DNA from 4 places in the Brevibacillus sp. HB1.1 genome. Region 1 is predicted to be linked to each of the others. Evidence: riboswitches for the same ligand, from Rfam matches in the RefSeq annotation. Region 1 holds a riboswitch; each other region holds the start of a gene.
What was found. A riboswitch is a leader RNA that binds a small molecule or an ion and turns the genes downstream of it on or off. The one in region 1 is predicted to bind cobalamin.
Positions count from the first base shown of each region.

Region 1 (4,499 bases):
ACTAACACAAAAATAAACCGATACATGATCATTAATAAATCAGTCACAAGGACAGGCATACGAAGTCGGCGAAACACCTGCAAGATTTCGGCAAACGGCACGGTAAACAAAATGAAGGCAAAGCAAGATAAGCTCGCCATGGTACGCCAAAATAAGATCCAAACTTTACTGAATGATGACGTCGGCACATAGAGCACATACGAACCCAACTCCCATGCTGCCGCGACCTGGACCTGTACTTCGCCTGCTTTCGCCCCTTCTACCAATAGGGCAGGGAGCCCCGCCGCGAAAAACGAGAGCGACACGATCATAAAGGCACAATAGATACGGACAGGTATACGGGCATACACCACTACCCATACCGTCATCCAAACAACGACGGCCATCTGCATCCATACATGTCCCACCAAGACGAGCAGTAACAATGCACTCGCCAGCAAGAGCTTATGAGCTGGCGGCAGACGTTTCAGCCTGTTTTGATAAGAGAGAGAATCAAGCTGCAGCCCGTTCATTTTTTCCGCTTATCCAACCGACCTTTGTATAAGCCCACGGCGTAGCCAACCACTCCCGCTCCCAACGCCGCCTGCACCGCAAACAATAGGCTCTCCGTCTCTCCCCCTGGCGGTTCTATCAGCGGCTGGAACCACGGTTCGTAGTTCGGAGCAATTTCCTTGATCGCTTCCTCCGCCACGCCGTCTGCGCCGCCAAATTCCGAATCCTGCACCAGCAACAGTGGGACAATCGCCAGTACGATTACCCCCAAGAGTAATAGCCAGTTCCATCCTTTTTTCACAGCGATTCCTCCCGTTTGAGCAAACGAAGCTGTGTAAGCTCTTTTGCGTTGTAAGATAACAACCAGTTCCAAACAAGAACGGTCAACAGACCTTCACTGATTGCGAGCGGAACTTGCGTGAATGCAAAAATTCCTGCGAATTTGGCAAACGAGGCCAACACTCCACCAGATTCAGCTGGAAATGCGAGTGCCAGTTGAATCGAAGTCACCACATAGGTAGCGAGGTCAGCCAAGGCAGCCGCCGCAAAAACAGCCAGACGCTGGCTTCCGCGCACTTTCATGATCACCCGATAGATTCCGTATGCCACCAGTGGTCCTACTACTGCCATGGATACAGCATTTGCCCCTAGCGTAGTCAAACCTCCATGTGCCAAAAGCAAGGCTTGAAACAAGAGCACCATGCTCCCTAACACAGACATCGCAAAAGGCCCAAACATAATGGCGCCAAGGCCCGTTCCAGTCGGGTGAGAGCTGCTGCCTGTAACTGAAGGGATTTTCAGTGCAGATAAAACAAAGGCAAACGCTCCTGCAACACCAATAAGGAGCTTCATTTCGGGATGTTCTTTTACAATCTTGTTAATCGAGCGAATCCCAAGAATAAAAAATGGCAAGAAGACAGCCCACCAAAATAAGGCCCAGGATAATGGCAAATACCCTTCCATGATGTGCATCGCATGTCCTGTCTCTGGTTCATTGAGCAGGAAATACAGGACAAAGCCCGCGATCATCAAACAAGTAGATACGAGACGAGATCGATTCATGTTCCTTCCTCCTTCACTGACTTTCGTTCTTTTCCTACAAACAAAAAAATCCCATCCATCAATGGACGAGATGTGCACACAAAACAACAGACTGACATACAGCCTCATTGCCTCGTATTCACCGCTCCTTTCCGCGAAGGTTTTGTGGGTGTGGCTACTAGGTAGGTCTCCTGGCTTCCAGATCCATACGCTCTTTGTCCTTCCCCATACAAAAATGAGTGGTTTCCTTCTCAAAGAGAGCTCCCTGGTTACAGTGGCGGGACCGCTCGGGACTTTCACCCGATTCCCTGTTACCCTTTATGCGTCACATAAAGGCACCTAACGCCGATCATATGAAGTTGACAGACAATTCATGTTTGTCCCACATCATTATAACGGATCACTACATAAATCGGAAGAATATAAGCAAAAACGCATAAGCCGATGCCCCACTACAAACGGAGCCATCGACCTATGCGTACTTGTTCTATCTATTCTTTTGCGTCTACGCCAATTACTTCACTAATATGTTTAAAACCATCGCGCTGCATGAGCTTGAGTAGCTTTTTGTTAATTTGCTTGGCGATACCTGGGCCTTGATAAATCATCCCCGTATACACCTGAACGAGACTGGCTCCTGCTCGGATTTTCGCGTAGGCGTCTTCGCCGTTATAAATGCCCCCGACACCGATGATGGGTACCTTGTCTCCTACTTCTTGATAAATCTCCTTCACCCAAGCAGTGGAACGCTCCGTAAGAGGTCTTCCGCTCAAGCCGCCCGCTTCCTCGGCAAAACGATGTCCGGAAACCGCCTCGCGTGACAGTGTCGTATTGGTAGCGATAATTCCGGCAATGCCTTCTTCAACAGCAGCGTGAACAACATCGCGCATGTGCTCATCCGACATGTCTGGTGCTACTTTCAGCAAAATCGGCTTTTTCTTGATGGAACGTGCTTCCATTTCGGTTGCCTTTTCCCTTACTGCACGCACCAAATGACGCAAGCTCTCTGTCTCCTGCAAGTCACGCAGATTCGGGGTATTCGGAGAGCTGATGTTAATGACGAAATAGTGACCGTATGCATAGAGCATGTCCATACATTTGCTATAGTCGATGGCCGCCTCTTCATTCGGCGTTACTTTGTTTTTCCCAATGTTAATCCCAATTGGAACATCTGAGTATGCGTAATCGACCAAATGCTGGGAAGCCAAATACGCACCGTGATTGTTGAAGCCCATCCGGTTAATGACAGCTTGATGTTCCGGCAATCGGAACAAACGCGGCTTCGGATTGCCTGGCTGCCCCTGCGGTGTCAACGTCCCGATTTCCACAAACCCAAAACCAAGAGCACCCAACGCATGATAGACTTCCGCATTTTTATCAAAACCGGCTGCAAGTCCGACTGGATTCGGAAACGTCATTCCCCACAGCTTATTCTCCAACCGCTGGTCTTTTACCTGATAGATCATCTTCAGGATGCTTTTGCCTGGAGCAGAATCCTCCACCAGCCTTAAGGCACCAATTGTCTTTTCATGAATCTCTTCCGCATCATGCTGGAACAGGTATTTTCTTATGAGCTGATACATCGGCTGCACTCCTTACTCCGTTTCTACCTTTTTACCTCATAGTAGAATACCATACTTTTTCGGGCGGATGTAACCTTTATACGTTGATACATATTTCCAAGCAAGCAGGCAAATCCTAACAGCACCACCACGTACAGGGGGATAAGTCTTCATGAAAGTGGACGGAAAAATCGGGATTGGTCAAGCCATTATGGTGATGATGCTGACGATCGGCATTACGAACCACGTAACCGTCATCCCCCTCTTATTGAGTAAAGCCGGAAGAGATGCTTGGTTGAGCGTGTTGCTTGCTGGTATCCCTTTTTCCTTCTGGGCGTACTTGCTGTTTGTGGTTAATCGAAATATGAAGCAACGTTCTTTGCATGAATGGCTCGCCCAACGCTCTGGAAAAATCGTCAGCCATCTGTTACTCATCCCCATCATGGTCTGCCTGTACATGATGGCCCTAACCAATCTGATCGATACCCAGACATGGACGACCGTTAACTACTTGCCTCGAACACCAGAGTGGGTGACCGCCTTAGCCTTAATGGGACTATGTATACTCGCTGCAATTGGTGGAATAACCTCTGTAGGAATCACAGCAGGAATCTTGCTGCCCATCGTGGTTATGCTCGGATTTTTCGTCGCTTTTGGCAATATTCCTAAAAAGGATTATAGTCTTTTGATGCCACTTTTCCAGCATGGGTATCGTCCTCTTTTTCACGGGATGCTCTATGTAGGTGGCGGCATTTCAGAGATGTTCCTGCTACTATTGCTCCAACCTCACGTACGTAAGCCATTGCGCCTCGTACACTTTTTGGTCATGCTCGGCATCACGCTTGTGCTGACACTCAGTCCGTTGACAGGAGCTATTGCGGAATTTGGACCAGTGGAGTCTGCACGCCAACGCTTTCCGGCATTTGAGCAATGGCGGCTGCTCACAATTGGAAAAGACATCGAGAACATGGAGTTTTTCTCCATTTTTCAATGGCTCGCTGGGGCTTTTATACGCATCACCATTTGCTTGTTGCTCTTGGGAGATTTACTCACGATCCGTAACCGAAAACAGCGCAACTTCATGATGATATTTCTAGGTGGAAGCATGATCGCCTTTACCAGCCTCCCCTACAGTGACATGCAGTTTGTATCCTTTCTGACGCACGTATACTATCCGCTTTACTTAGCCATTATCGTTGTGATTACTCTCGCACTCATGCTGGTTACTCTGCGCAAGCCATCCAAACAGGAGGGAATAGGCCATGACCCTTGAAGAGGAACTGCGGGAAAAATTCGCGCATTGTGCGGACGTCGTTTTTATGCGCACGGTCACATCCGAGGACCAGCCTGTATTGATGCTTTATTGCGAAGGACTGGCAGACGTTCGTCAATTACAAGATACGG
Region 1 is NZ_JABMIV010000013.1:122,079-126,577, reverse strand. Features, by position in the region: gene cbiQ (cobalt ECF transporter T component CbiQ) at 1-512, opposite strand, end outside; gene HPY27_RS26160 (energy-coupling factor ABC transporter substrate-binding protein) at 509-793, opposite strand; gene HPY27_RS26155 (energy-coupling factor ABC transporter permease) at 790-1,554, opposite strand; cobalamin riboswitch at 1,698-1,891, opposite strand; gene HPY27_RS26150 (quinone-dependent dihydroorotate dehydrogenase) at 2,025-3,116, opposite strand; gene HPY27_RS26145 (GerAB/ArcD/ProY family transporter) at 3,268-4,368, shown strand; gene HPY27_RS26140 (spore germination protein) at 4,358-4,499, shown strand, end outside.

Region 2 (4,499 bases), on a different contig from region 1:
TGATCTTTTTGCAATCGAGAAACTCGTTGATATCCCAACCGAAGATGTTGTAGTACGCTGCACCCGAGCCTTTGCGTTGCCCCATTTGATCTGCGTAGGAAAACGCATCTTCCAACAGCTTGAGAACGGGCATGACACCTTTTGCTGCGCCCTCGACGCCTTTGATCGGCTCTCCTCGTCCGCGGAGCTTGGACAAGTTCACGGCCACACCGCCGCCAATTTTGGATAGCTGCATACAAGTTCCCAAAATAAAGTTGATAGAGTTCAGTGAATCATCCATTTCGAGCAAGAAGCAGGAGACCATTTCTCCACGGCGGCTTTTGCCTGCATTCAGGAAGGTTGGTGTCGCTGGTTGCAAGCGTTGATCCATCATGGATACTGTCAAACGCTTAGCGAGCTCAAAGTCACCTTGTCCAAGGGACAGTGCCACAACGGCCACCCGGTCTGGATACTGCTCTAAGTACATCGATTTATCGTTCGTTTTCAACGCGTAATCTTTATAAAATTTGGAGATAGCCATGTACGAAGCAAATTGAAAATCAGCGTCATAGGCCAAACGGTACACTTCATCGACCTGCTCAACAGTGTATGTTTCATAGACGTTTTCATAGAAGTCATTCTCGATCAAATAGTCCATGCGCTCTTTGACACTGCCAAAAGTCATCGTATTGGACTGCACTTCTTCCATGAAGACCGCAACCGCTTCCCGATCCTTTTCCAGTTGATAAAATCCGTCATTGCCACGCTGCATCAGTTCGTTGTTCAATTCAATATGCCGCAATTGCTGCCACCCCACTCGTAAATTGTTCCACGTCACGGCCGGTACCGGACAGTTCAAATTTAGAAATCACCGGAACGCCATATTGGCTCGCGATCGTATCCGCGCTTTTGGCAAAGCTGGTTCCCCAGTTGCGGTTACCGCTGGCGGATACTCCCCGCAGATGGACATGATTTCGCTTCAGGAACGTCGCCACCTTCTCCGGCACTTGTCCGAATCCCGTCGTGTATGTTATCAAAATGAATGGCTCGTCTAGCACCATATCTTGATCAATTTCCACATGTGGCAAATTAATTTTGTTGACGAATCTTCGGACGTTTCCTGTTTTTGAATCATAAGCGATTAGCATGTCCCTCATCCTATCCCCTGCTATTTTTACTCTGTATGTATGTTATTTAGCCAAAGTAAAAGCGCATCCGACGTTTACATGCCGAATGCGCGTGATGACTTCCATCTAGCAATTCGCCAATACGAATTGCGCGCTCGAACACTTCCCTATCTCCCGTAGGTTAAACAGTGCAAGCGGTTAGGCAGGTCTCCTGGCTTTAGGATCATCGCTCCATTTTCACCTTCCCAATCCCTCAAGATCAGTGGCATTCTTTCGCAAATGGAACTCTCTCATTACAGTGGCGGGACCGCGTCGGATTCTCACCGACTTCCCTATTAAGTCTACCAAATCTGGCTGGTAAACACCTCACCGCATCAATATGTAGTTGGTAAAACTTACTTTACCTCAATATATCGTAGGAGTCAAGCTCAGTATGCGCTCTTTTCGAAAACTAACTATTCTCCTTTTTCGGCTATTGCCAATCTCTGGTTCTCGTTCATATAATAGATTTTGTGTGCGTTGGTTAGCGTTGGAAAGATTGGAGAGTAGCCCTCATGAAAAGCACCGACTATCAACCTGTCGTCATTCCTCGTTCTTACAGTAAAATCATGACTTATCAAGAGCGTGACTATCACATTTTTGTAAGTATACCTGCCGATCCCCCTCCGGAATCAGGCTTTCCCGTCATATATTTGCTAGATGGCAACTCTGTTTTTGCAACCATGACCGAAGCGATACGAATACAATCACGTGGCCCTGAACGAACTGGCGTGTATCCTGCTATCGTCGTCGGGATTGGGTATCCAACGGACGGTCCGTACCATCCTGCCCGTTTCTTTGATTACACGTATGAAGTTCCCGTCACAGAGCTTCCTGGCAACCCACAAGGAGCCGACTGGCCTCAGATGGGGGGAGCAGAGCAGTTCCTCACCTTTTTAGAGGAGGACCTCAAGCCGAGTATCGAAAACGACTTCCCCATCGATCGGACGCAACAATCGATTTTTGGACATTCGTTAGGTGGCTTGTTTGTCTTGCATGTACTTTTGTCGAGACCACACGCTTTTCAGCGTTATATAGCTGGCAGTCCTTCGATCCATTGGAATGAGAGCGTACTGCTTGCGAAGGAGAGTCAATTACCGAGCCTGCTGACAGATGACCTCGACGTCCATGCACTCCTCACCATCGGGGAGTTGGAAAACGATGGGCGATTCTTAGTCAAAGAAAAATCTCTGGCGATGATCGAACGATTGTCCTCCATGGGCAAAGGTCAAATCAAGGCTTCCTTTAAAGAATTTGCTGACGAAAATCATTCGTCCGTCTTGCCCGTCTTCATTTGCCAAGGACTCAAATTCGCTACGAAAAAAACTGCCCGCTAATAACGGGCAGTTTTTGTTTATCATGATTCGCTCGCTTACTGCAGAGATAACACTTTGGTGATTTGGGGCAGCTCTTCGATGGCAGATACAATCGTCGGTGTAATCTCTTCATCGGTCACAGAGATAAGCAGGGCATTCTTCCCTTTTTGCTCACGCGATACATTCAACTTGGAAACATTGATTTGATGTTCGGCCAGTTTTCGTGAGACATCATAAATCACACCTGGATAATCGATATGGCGAACCAACAATCCATGGGCACCTGGAGGTATGCGACACGCACAGTAATTGATTTCACTGATGTACACTTCTCTCCAATCTTGCGCCAAGGTGTACTTGTTCGCTCCTACCCGCAACACCGCCAAATGATTCGCATATTCACCGGAGCTATGTTGGACAGGAACCTTCGTCCCTAGTCCTTCCACTAACTGCGTTGCAATTTCCTCTTTATTTTCATGAGCAAGAATACTTAATTGTGCACCCGCTAACTCTGGCTCGAGTCTTTGAATCAGTTCAGCTAGTTCACGCAGTCCAGCATATTGGGTCATGTGTTGCCTTCACTCTCCCAGTCAGGTTTATCCTTGTTTTCACGGCAGAATCCAAGCTTCCGGCTCTTTCTTGATAGAGGATTCGTTATCAGCACGATACCAAGCCGTCAACGTTTGTCCATCTTTCGTATAGTAGATTCGGTAGATGGTATTGCCTTTTCCGCTATTGGTAAAAGGACTTTCCTCCTTCGGAACCGCTGTCACTCCACCCGCAACTACAGCCCCGCCGTTCTCCTTGATGACGTTTTGGATCGTCGCCATATGCTCTTTACCCATGGAGGCCATCCCAAAATAAGAGATGATCGCCAAGAGAACCGCTCCCGCCAAAAACGAAACGATAATCACTTTTGATTTTTTCGTAGCATCCACCGAGTGCTTCCCCCGTCTATCTTAGTTCTCTTTATCAACTAAGCGTACCTTGTCAATCGTACCGCCACCCAAGCACACTTCCCCATCGTAGAAGACGACAGCCTGACCAGGTGTTACTGCTTTTTGCGGCTGGTCAAAAATGACCTCCACGTTTCCGTCCTCCAGCAGGTGAATAGTTACTCCCTGATCTGGCTGGCGATAACGGAATTTCGCTGTACAAGTAAATGTTTCGGAAGGCTTTTTATCACTCGTCCAGCTAACGTTGGTTGCCAAGAGGCTCTTCGAGTACAGACGGATATGATCAGAGCCTTCACCTACGATCAGGACATTACGCTCCAGATCTTTGTCTACAACAAACCAAGGCTGTCCGCTCGTGCCATGACCTCCACCTATTCCTAAGCCTTGTCGTTGACCCAATGTATAGTACATCAGTCCGTCGTGCGTGCCGATGATTGCTCCTTCTACGGTCTCGATATTTCCTGGTTTGGCAGGCAAATAGTTTTGCAGGAACTCACGGAAGTTGCGCTCTCCAATAAAACAGATCCCTGTACTATCCTTCTTTTTCGCTGTATAGAGTCCTGCTTTCTCTGCGATCTCCCTTACTTGAGGTTTCGGGAGATGACCAATCGGGAACATCGTTTTGGAAAGCTGTTCTTGGCCCAATACATTCAAGAAGTAAGTCTGATCCTTGTTGTTGTCAGCGCCACGAATGAGTTTGTATTCGCCATCAATGTGCTTGACCTGCGCGTAATGGCCGGTGGCAATATAATCCGCCCCAAGATCCATGACCTTGGCAAGAAGCTCGCCGAACTTGATTTCACGGTTGCACATGACATCCGGATTCGGTGTACGGCCTCGTTTATATTCATCCAAAAAATACTGGAATACCTTATCCATGTATTCTTTTTCAAAGTTTACCGTGTAATATGGAATGCCGATCTGTTCACAGACGCGCCGGACATCCTGGAAGTCTTCTTCCGCCGTGCAGTGGCCGAATTCATCGGTATCATCCCAGTTTTTCATGAAGATGCCGATGACGTCATATCCCTGTTGCTTAAGCAGGTAAGCCGTCACGGAGGAGTCGACTCCGCCGGACATGC
Region 2 is NZ_JABMIV010000001.1:65,976-70,474, forward strand. Features, by position in the region: gene nrdE (class 1b ribonucleoside-diphosphate reductase subunit alpha) at 1-781, opposite strand, end outside; gene nrdI (class Ib ribonucleoside-diphosphate reductase assembly flavoprotein NrdI) at 768-1,127, opposite strand; cobalamin riboswitch at 1,291-1,490, opposite strand; gene HPY27_RS00305 (alpha/beta hydrolase) at 1,661-2,482, shown strand; gene HPY27_RS00310 (ACT domain-containing protein) at 2,518-3,030, opposite strand; gene HPY27_RS00315 (hypothetical protein) at 3,070-3,399, opposite strand; gene mnmA (tRNA 2-thiouridine(34) synthase MnmA) at 3,421-4,499, opposite strand, start outside.
Region 2: linked by a shared signal. The riboswitch ahead of nrdI (class Ib ribonucleoside-diphosphate reductase assembly flavoprotein NrdI) and the one ahead of HPY27_RS26155 (energy-coupling factor ABC transporter permease) in region 1 are both predicted to bind cobalamin.

Region 3 (4,499 bases), on a different contig from region 1:
TACAGCCCGCGGACGGAAAAAGCAAAGCTTCTCTTTGAAGGAATGCACATTCCGACGTCAGAGGATTGGGCGGAACTACAGCAAAAGGTGCAAAAGCATGGCGTCTACCATGCGTACCGTTTGGCAATTGCACCGACTCAGAGTATTTCCTACATTCAGAATGCGACTTCTAGTGTGATGCCAATCGTTGAGCATATCGAAACGAGAACATATGCTAACTCTACGACGTATTACCCGATGCCGTACTTGTCGCAGGAAAACTATTTTTACTACAAATCGGCGTATGTGATCGATCAATTCAAAGTGATTGATCTGATTGCCGAAATTCAAGAGCACATTGACCAAGGAATTTCGACTGTGCTGCACGTGAACAGCAATATTTCAACCAGAGAACTGGCTCGCTATTACATTTACGCAGCGAAAAAAGGTCTGAAGTCACTCTACTATACGCGTACGAAGCATTTGACTGTAGAAGAGTGCATTAGCTGCGCGATCTAGTGAACGAGCTTCATAAAAGGAAAAGCATCAAGCAAAAAGAGAAGAGGAACGCCATATGAAAGCAGTCAATTGGAACAGGCCGGACGACGATTTTACGATGACGTTTTGGAATCAGAACATCATGCAGTTCTGGACGGATGATGAGATCCCACTGTCAGATGACAAGATGTCCTGGATGGAGCTCAGTGCGACTGAACGGGACACGTATAAAAAAGTATTGGGCGGTCTCACCTTGCTGGATACGGTCCAAGGTGGAGTAGGGATGCCGAAGATCATGGAGCATGTCGATGGACTGCAAAGAAAAGCGGTTCTCGCCTTCATGGGCATGATGGAGCAAATCCATGCCAAATCGTACAGCAGTATTTTTACAACGCTGGCATCGACAGAAGAGATTGACGGTATTTTTTCGTGGGTGGAAAACAATCCGCATCTGCAAAAGAAAGCGGCCCTCATCTCGAAACGCTATCAAGAAATTGAGAAACCGAAAGACTTGTACATGGCGATGGTAGCCTCTGTCTTCCTGGAAAGCTATCTGTTTTACAGCGGCTTCTTCTATCCGCTCTATTTGGCGGGGCAAGGAAAGATGACTAGCAGCGGGGAAATTATCGACCTGATTGTTCGCGACGAGAGCATCCACGGACTCTATGTCGGCGTTCTTGCGCAAGAAGTATATCAAGGTCTGAGTGTGGTCGAGCAGACCGCAGCAAAAGAGGAGCTGTATGCCCTTTTGCATGAGCTGCAAGAAAATGAAGAGGCCTATACGACTTCGTTGTATACGGAAATCGGATTGGCTGACGAGGTTCATGTGTACGTGCGTTACAACGCGAACAAAGCATTGATGAATCTGGGGCTGGACCCGTTATTCCCAGAGGAAGAAGTGAACCCGATCGTACTGAACGGCATTCGCACGCAGACGAAGCAGCATGACTTCTTCTCGAAAAAAGGAAATGGCTATGTCCGTACGCTAAACGTAGAGCCGTTGACCGATGATGATTTTAAATTTTAGTATGACAAAAAATGGATTCTGTGTTACTGTATGAACAGTATGCTGCCCTGCTAATTTATGGGGGGCACTTCACAGAACCATGACAATTTCATAAGAGTGGAAACAGGTTCTTTGGTCATCAAGATGGACCAAGGATGAAAAGGGAAGTCGGTGAGAATCCGACACGGTCCCGCCACTGTATGAGGGGAGTCGGCACATTTTTCAGCCACTGATCCAAACGGATTGGGAAGGCATGTGCAGATGATGATCCCAAAGTCAGGAGACCTGCCTGTTTCGACGACACTGCTTAACCTACGGGAGATAGGGAGGTGTTAGGATGCTGTGATCTCAGTGCTTATTTGGCATTTCTAACGTTCTTTTTGATCGTTGGAGATGCTTTTTTTATTGGGCGGATTCAAGTCAAGATCGAATAAAGAATGGAGTGGAAGCTCATGAAAAGCAGCAATTTGGGATATCCACGGATCGGGAAGAACCGCGAGTGGAAAAAGGCATTGGAAGCATTTTGGGCAGGCACTATCGGTGAGGTGGGCTTGGAGCAGCAAATGGAACAAATCCGTCAACAACATCTACTGAGTCAGCAGGAAAAAGGGGTCGAGCTGATCCCTGTGGGTGACTTTACGTACTACGATCACATGCTGGATATGGCTGTGATGTTTGGAATGGTCCCCAAGCGTTATGAATACGAGGGTGGCCCGGTTTCGTTAGCCACATACTTCGCCATGGCTCGCGGTTCGAAGGAAGCTGTCGCCAGTGAAATGACGAAATGGTTTAACACGAACTACCATTATATCGTCCCGGAGTTCGGTGAACGTCAACCAGTCATTACGGAGAACAAGCCTCTCCAGGCATATTTGGAGGCCAAAGAAAAGTTTGGAATCATCGGAAAGCCTGTCATTGTAGGTCCGTATACGTTTGTCAAATTGTCCAAAGGATATGAGAAAAACGAATTTGAGCCCATCGTGGATCAACTCGTTCCGCTTTACATAGACGTTCTCCGGGAGTTGGAGCTACACGGCGTGGAATGGGTGCAAATCGATGAGCCTGCATTTGTACTGGATGTCTCGGTGCGTGATCGCGCCATCATCAAACGTATCTATACGCAAATCGGTCAAGCACTACCGCATATCCAGTGCATGCTGCAAACTTATTTTGAAGCGGTGGATTGGTATGAGGAGCTAGTTTTCTTACCGGTAAAAGGAATCGGTCTTGATTTTGTACACGGAGCGAAGCGTAATCTGACCAATCTCAAAACACACGGGTTTCCAGCAGACAAGATTCTCGCAGCGGGAATCATCGACGGTCGAAACATATGGCGTGCATCGATTGAGGAGAAGTGGGAACTAGTCAAAGAAATTTCCGAGATTGTTCCACTCGAAAAGCTGTGGTTGCAGCCGTCCAGTAGCTTATTGCACGTACCAGTATCGGTTGAAGCAGAGAAGGACTTGCCTGAGGAAGTCATGCCTGCATTGGCATTTGCGGATGAAAAGTTGGGGGAAGTTCAGCTTTTAGTCCGAGGATTCCGATATGGTAAGTATGTCATCTCAAAAGAGATTGCTCAAAATGAAACGGACTTGCTCAAGCTGGCACTATCCCCAGCGAGGAATCGTCAAGAAGTGAAGAATGAGCTACGCCAAATGGCAGCTGGAAAACCTGAAAGAAGCGTTCCATACCAAGAACGTCGTGAGATTCAACAAAATACGTGGAAGTTGCCACTGCTGCCAACGACCACAATTGGTAGCTTCCCGCAGACGTCAGAGGTTCGCCAAGCCCGACAACAGTTTAAAAAAGGTAACTGGGCAGCGGAGCAATATGATGCTTTCATTCAAGCGCAAATCAAGGAATGGATCGATATACAAGAAGAGCTCGGTCTGGATGTCCTCGTCCATGGGGAGTTCGAACGAACAGATATGGTCGAATATTTTGGAGAAAAGCTCGATGGCTTTTTGTTCACGAAAAATGGCTGGGTGCAGTCGTATGGCTCCCGTTGCGTAAAGCCACCTGTTATTTACGGAGATGTGGAGTTTGTTGCACCAATGACAGTCAAAGAAAGTGTGTATGCAAAATCATTGACGGACAAACCAATGAAGGGTATGTTAACTGGTCCAGCGACCATTTTGAATTGGTCGTTCGCGCGGGTCGATGTCTCCAGACAAGAAGTGTGCGAGCAAATCGCCTTGGCATTGCGAAAAGAAGTAGAAGCCTTGGAAGAGGCGGGTATTCTCATGATCCAAGTCGATGAGCCAGCACTTCGCGAAGGATTGCCGCTCAAAAAAGAAGAGCAAGCAGCTTATCTCGAATGGGCCGTCAGAGCGTTTCGTCTAGCGACCTCTACCGTTGCGCCAAGTACCCAAATTCATACCCATATGTGCTATTGCGAATTCCATGATTTTATGGATGTCATCAGCGAACTCGATGCCGATGTAATTTCGATTGAGACTTCCCGCAGCCACGGAGAGCTCGTGTCTGTGTTCGAAACAGGTACGTATGACAAAGGCATCGGGCTCGGCGTATATGATATCCATAGCCCCCGAATTCCAGCAGTCTCAGAAATGGAAGATATGGTAGCACGGGGTGTACAAGTACTTCCACCCGATCAATTTTGGATTAACCCGGATTGCGGGCTGAAGACAAGAGGGAGAGAAGAAACCGTTCAGTCATTACGAAACATGGTTGCGGCAACGAAGGCGATTCGGAATCGTTTGACATCCCAGTAGGGAAGGTGCACACGATGAGAGGAGCCACACAAATGATGACGGAAGCACGACCGATCCAACAATCGAGAACCTTTTTGACTGATCTCGTCTTGCCACCGGATACCAATCACCACCATACCATTTTCGGCGGGAAAGTCATGGCATATGTAGACAAGATCGCCTGCATCGCAGCCATGCGACATTGCCGTAAACCTGTTGTCACTGCGTCCAGTGATTCCTTCGATTTTCTCGCACCAATCAAAACAGGGGAAGCGATCAACCTGGAGGCCTATGTCACCTGG
Region 3 is NZ_JABMIV010000001.1:60,671-65,169, reverse strand. Features, by position in the region: gene nrdE (class 1b ribonucleoside-diphosphate reductase subunit alpha) at 1-498, shown strand, start outside; gene nrdF (class 1b ribonucleoside-diphosphate reductase subunit beta) at 554-1,504, shown strand; cobalamin riboswitch at 1,592-1,790, shown strand; gene metE (5-methyltetrahydropteroyltriglutamate--homocysteine S-methyltransferase) at 1,936-4,218, shown strand; gene HPY27_RS00280 (acyl-CoA thioesterase) at 4,233-4,499, shown strand, end outside.
Region 3: linked by a shared signal. The riboswitch ahead of metE (5-methyltetrahydropteroyltriglutamate--homocysteine S-methyltransferase) and the one ahead of HPY27_RS26155 (energy-coupling factor ABC transporter permease) in region 1 are both predicted to bind cobalamin.

Region 4 (4,499 bases), on a different contig from region 1:
TCTGGGAGAATAACCGTTCCTTTGCCGAATAGGCGCATGATGAGAGGGGGGCCTTCAAACGCACAGAACATGAGAGTAATCCTGCCATTTTCCTGCAGATGAGCGCTGGTTTCGTTTCCACTTCCAGTCAGGTCTAAATAGGCGACCTCGTTAGGCGATACTATGCGAAAAGAATCGTACCCTTTCGGTGAAAGATTCACGTGACCATTTGTGTCCATTGGAGCAGAGGCAACAAAGAACATCCGTTGCTTCTTGATAAATTTCTCATGCTCAGGTCGTAATTCAGAAAAAAGTTGACCCATTTTTGCACCCCTCCAGATAATGGAATCGATTTTGCTGCCCTCATATTATCATGAAAATATGAAGAATTTGTGTGATTCATCCCCAATCCCTACAAAATAGATGGTAAAGTGTAAATATTCCAACACAATGGCAACGCGAGACTTTTGACAAGGAGGAGTATTTACATGCAAGCAACAGAGCCAATTTACTTAGGGGAACGCATCCATTTAATAGACGGTTTCGATATGGGCTGGGCGGAACGCACGGGGACGTATGTAATCGCGGAAGAGGAGCTCACATTGGTAGAAACAGGACCAAGCCCCTCCGTCCCATACATCAAGGCCGGTCTCGCCAAGCTCGGTTATAAGCCGGAACAAGTCAAATACATCATCGTGACGCACATTCACTTGGATCATGCAGGAGGAGTAGGACTGTTTCTGAAGGATTGTCCGAACGCAAAGGTCGTTGTCCACCCGAAAGGTGCACGTCATCTCATAGATCCGAGCCGACTGATCGCAGGCGCGAGAGCGGTGTATCATGATGATTTTGATCGATTGTTTGATCCGATTGAGGCTGTTCTCGAGGAACGGATTTTGATTCGTGGGGACGGAGATACACTAAAGATCGGAGAGAATTGCGTATTGGAGTTTCTGGATTCGCCAGGGCATGCCAATCATCACTTCAGCATCTACGATCCAGTAAGCCGCGGCATGTTCACAGGTGATACGGCAGGTGTACTCTATCCACAGCTTAAAAAGGATGGCATACACCTCGTGCTGCCATCTACTTCGCCGAATCAGTTTGACCCGGATGCCATGTTAGCGTCTCTAAGCCGTTTTGAAGCGCACAAGCTGAGTCGCATTTACTTTGGTCATTTTGGGATGTCAGAGCAGGTAGATGACGTGTACCGCCAAATACGCGAGTGGCTCCCCGTGTTTGTGGCGGAAGGAAAGACAGCGCTTGTTGCTGGACAATCATACGATGAGCTGTCTCTTACGTTATTTGAACGAGTTTCGGATCATCTACAGTCACAAGGAATCAGCAGTGACCACGAAGTATTCGAAGTACTCAAGCTCGATTTACAAGTATGCTCCATGGGCATTCTCGATTATTTGGACAAACGAGGGAAATAGCCTGCCAAAAGCTTTACATTTGCCTGAACCTTTTGTTCAGGCGTTTTTCATTTTTAGCAGGCAAGAAAGTATTGGCTTATGTGTTTGTCATTCTTTTTTCATCCAAGGAATGCTATGATGTAGGATGAGTCATGGACTGTGACAATTTCAAACGTAACAGCAAATAGGTGCCTCGTCTTTTTAACGAAAAGATCGGGTGAAAAGGGAAGTCGGTGAAAATCCGACGCGGTCCCGCCACTGTAAATCGGCTCGTTCCTCAGCCGTAAGCCAGGAGACCTGCCTGTTTGTTTTAGTGCCTGTTGCCTTCGCGGAAAGGATCGGCCTATTTCAGGAAGCAGACCATCCTGTCTGTTTGCCCTGAGGTGCCGACCCTTTGATTTCCGAATGGAAGCAAGGGTCGATTTTTTTATTGGAAGGAACAGTCAATCAGACATGCAGAAAGGAAGTTCTACATATGAAACGTTCATTGCGATTCATGATCCCACTACTAGTTGCGGCTAGCCTCGCAGGTTGTGCGGGTAACGATAACAGCCAGCCAGCACCAGGGGGACAAACAAGCGCACCGCAAGAGAATACGGCCGAGCAACCTGCAAAACAAACAACGTATCCATTGACCGTTAAGGATGCAACAGGAAAAGAAGTAACCTTTGCAAAAGCTCCTGAGCGAATCGTCTCTACATCACCTGCCGAGACAGAGATTTTGTTCGCATTAGGCTTGGAAGATCGGATCGTAGCTGTCTCAGACTATGATGATTATCCAGATGCGGCGAAGGCAAAACCGAAAATTGGCGGAGTCGTCAAACCAAATGAAGAAGCCATTCTCGCTCAAACGCCGGATATGGTCGTCGGTGGGATTTCGATGGAAAAGCCAGTGGCTGACAAGCTCAAATCTCTCGGAATGCCAGTCTATATTACCCATCCGACAAAGATGGATGACATCCTAAACAATGTTTTGGCGATGGGAGTTATCACGAACACACAGGAACAAGCCGAAAAAGTCGTCGCGCAAATGAAGAAAGACATCGCGTACGTTCAAGAAGCAGTGAAAAATGTAAAACCGGAAGAGAAGAAAAAGGTATACCTGGAATTTTCCCCAGGCTGGACAGTCGGAAAAGGCGAATTCATGGATGAACTCATCACCCTGGCTGGAGCAACAAACATTGCTTCCGACACCGAAGGGTGGAATCCGATCAGTGAAGAAAAGATTTTGCAAAACGATCCAGACGTCATTTTGTATGCGAGCGGAATTACCGATGAAAAGACTGGCATCAAGCTAGAGGATATGATCGCGAAGCGCAATGGCTGGGATAAAATGAAGGCGATTCGTGAAAAACAAATCTTTGGCATGGACCAAAATATTTTGTCTCGCCCTGGTCCGCGTATTACACAAGGCTTAATCGAAGTAGCCAAGGCGATTTACCCTGACTTGGTGAAATAAAATGAAGAAACGATTGTTCATATGGGGAGGAGTTAGTTGTCTCGTCCTTCTGGCATCAATAGTTATCAGCATCTCGATGGGGGCGGCACAACTCCCCATTTCGCAAGTATGGCTCATCCTGCTCCATCAAATCCCTGGCTTGTCTGAGTGGATCACCGTAACGTGGCCGGAGTCATCTGAGCAAATTGTCATGAAGGTTCGTTTTCCACGCGTTGTATTGGCTGTCTTGATTGGCGCCTGCTTGTCACTTGCGGGAGCGGGCTTTCAGGGCGTTTTGCGCAATCCGCTTGCAGATCCGTTTACGATGGGCGTGGCATCGGGTTCTGCTGTCGGAGCAGCCTTCTTGATCCTTTTTGGCTTGCAAATCACCTTTTTGGGTGCATGGAGCACGCCTGTCGTCGCTTTTCTTACAGGATTGCTCAGTTTATGGATCGTACTCGGACTCGCGAATACGCAAGGAAAGCTGCAAACGGAGACCCTGATTTTGTCTGGTGTCGTGGTGCAGGCTTTTCTCGGCTCGCTCGTTTCGTTTATGGTGTCGTTATCCGACCAGACGGTAAATGAGATCGTGTTCTGGCTTATGGGCAGCCTGTCATTTCGAGGGTGGGCCTTTACGTACGTCTTGATTCCGTACTTGGTCATAGGTGGAATGGTGCTTGTGAGCTATGCGCGTTCCTTAAACCTATTTGCGTTGGGGGAGCGGCAGGCTGCGCATCTCGGCGTCCATGTGGATCGAACGAAGTTAGTGGTTCTGGTCGTTTCGACCCTCCTGACTGCAGCGGCGGTTTCTATCGCGGGAATTATTGGGTTCGTTGGCCTGGTGGTACCGCATCTCGTTCGATTGCTGGTTGGTCCTGACCATCGTATTTTACTGCCGATGTCTGCGATCTGCGGTGGTATTTACGTGCTGTGGGCCGACACTCTTGCCAGAATGTTGCTGAGTCCAACAGAAATCCCGCTCGGTGTCGTGACAGCATTTCTGGGAGCACCGTTTTTCGCCTATTTATTGAAGCAAAATAAACGCTTTAGGAAGAGGTAACGTTTGCAATGATCAATGTGCGCAACTTGCAAAAATCGTATCAGGATACGCCTGTTTTGCACGGCATCGATTTTTGCGTGGACAAGGGAGAATTTTTTGGCATCATTGGACCAAATGGAAGCGGAAAATCTACCTTGCTAAAAATAATTTCAGGTGTCATTAAGGCAGATGCAGGAGACATTTTGCTTCAAGAGAAAAAGCTTCATTCCTATCCACGCAAAGAGCTTGCTAAAATACTGGCTGTTCTGGAGCAAGAGGGTCTGCCGCCAGTCGGCTTTCGTGTCCGAGAGGTGTTGGAAATGGGGCGCTTTCCTTACCAAAATTGGCTAGGGGAAGAGAAGCAGGATGTCGCATCGCTCATTGATGAAATCGTACAGATGCTCGGTCTTGAGCATTTGGAAGAGCGCACACTGGATCAGTTGAGTGGTGGGGAAAAGCAGCGCGTAGCTTTGGGGAAGGCATTGATCCAAAGACCTCAGGTGCTGTTGCTCGATGAACCCACGACCTACCTTGATATCGGGTACCAGATTCAACTCATGGACATCGTGCGAAAATGGCAAAAGACGACGCAGGTGACGGTCATCGCTGTGCTGCACGATCTGAATCT
Region 4 is NZ_JABMIV010000001.1:841,753-846,251, reverse strand. Features, by position in the region: gene HPY27_RS04180 (pyridoxamine 5'-phosphate oxidase family protein) at 1-302, opposite strand, end outside; gene HPY27_RS04175 (MBL fold metallo-hydrolase) at 468-1,415, shown strand; cobalamin riboswitch at 1,564-1,713, shown strand; gene HPY27_RS04170 (ABC transporter substrate-binding protein) at 1,870-2,853, shown strand; gene HPY27_RS04165 (FecCD family ABC transporter permease) at 2,855-3,892, shown strand; gene HPY27_RS04160 (ABC transporter ATP-binding protein) at 3,901-4,499, shown strand, end outside.
Region 4: linked by a shared signal. The riboswitch ahead of HPY27_RS04170 (ABC transporter substrate-binding protein) and the one ahead of HPY27_RS26155 (energy-coupling factor ABC transporter permease) in region 1 are both predicted to bind cobalamin.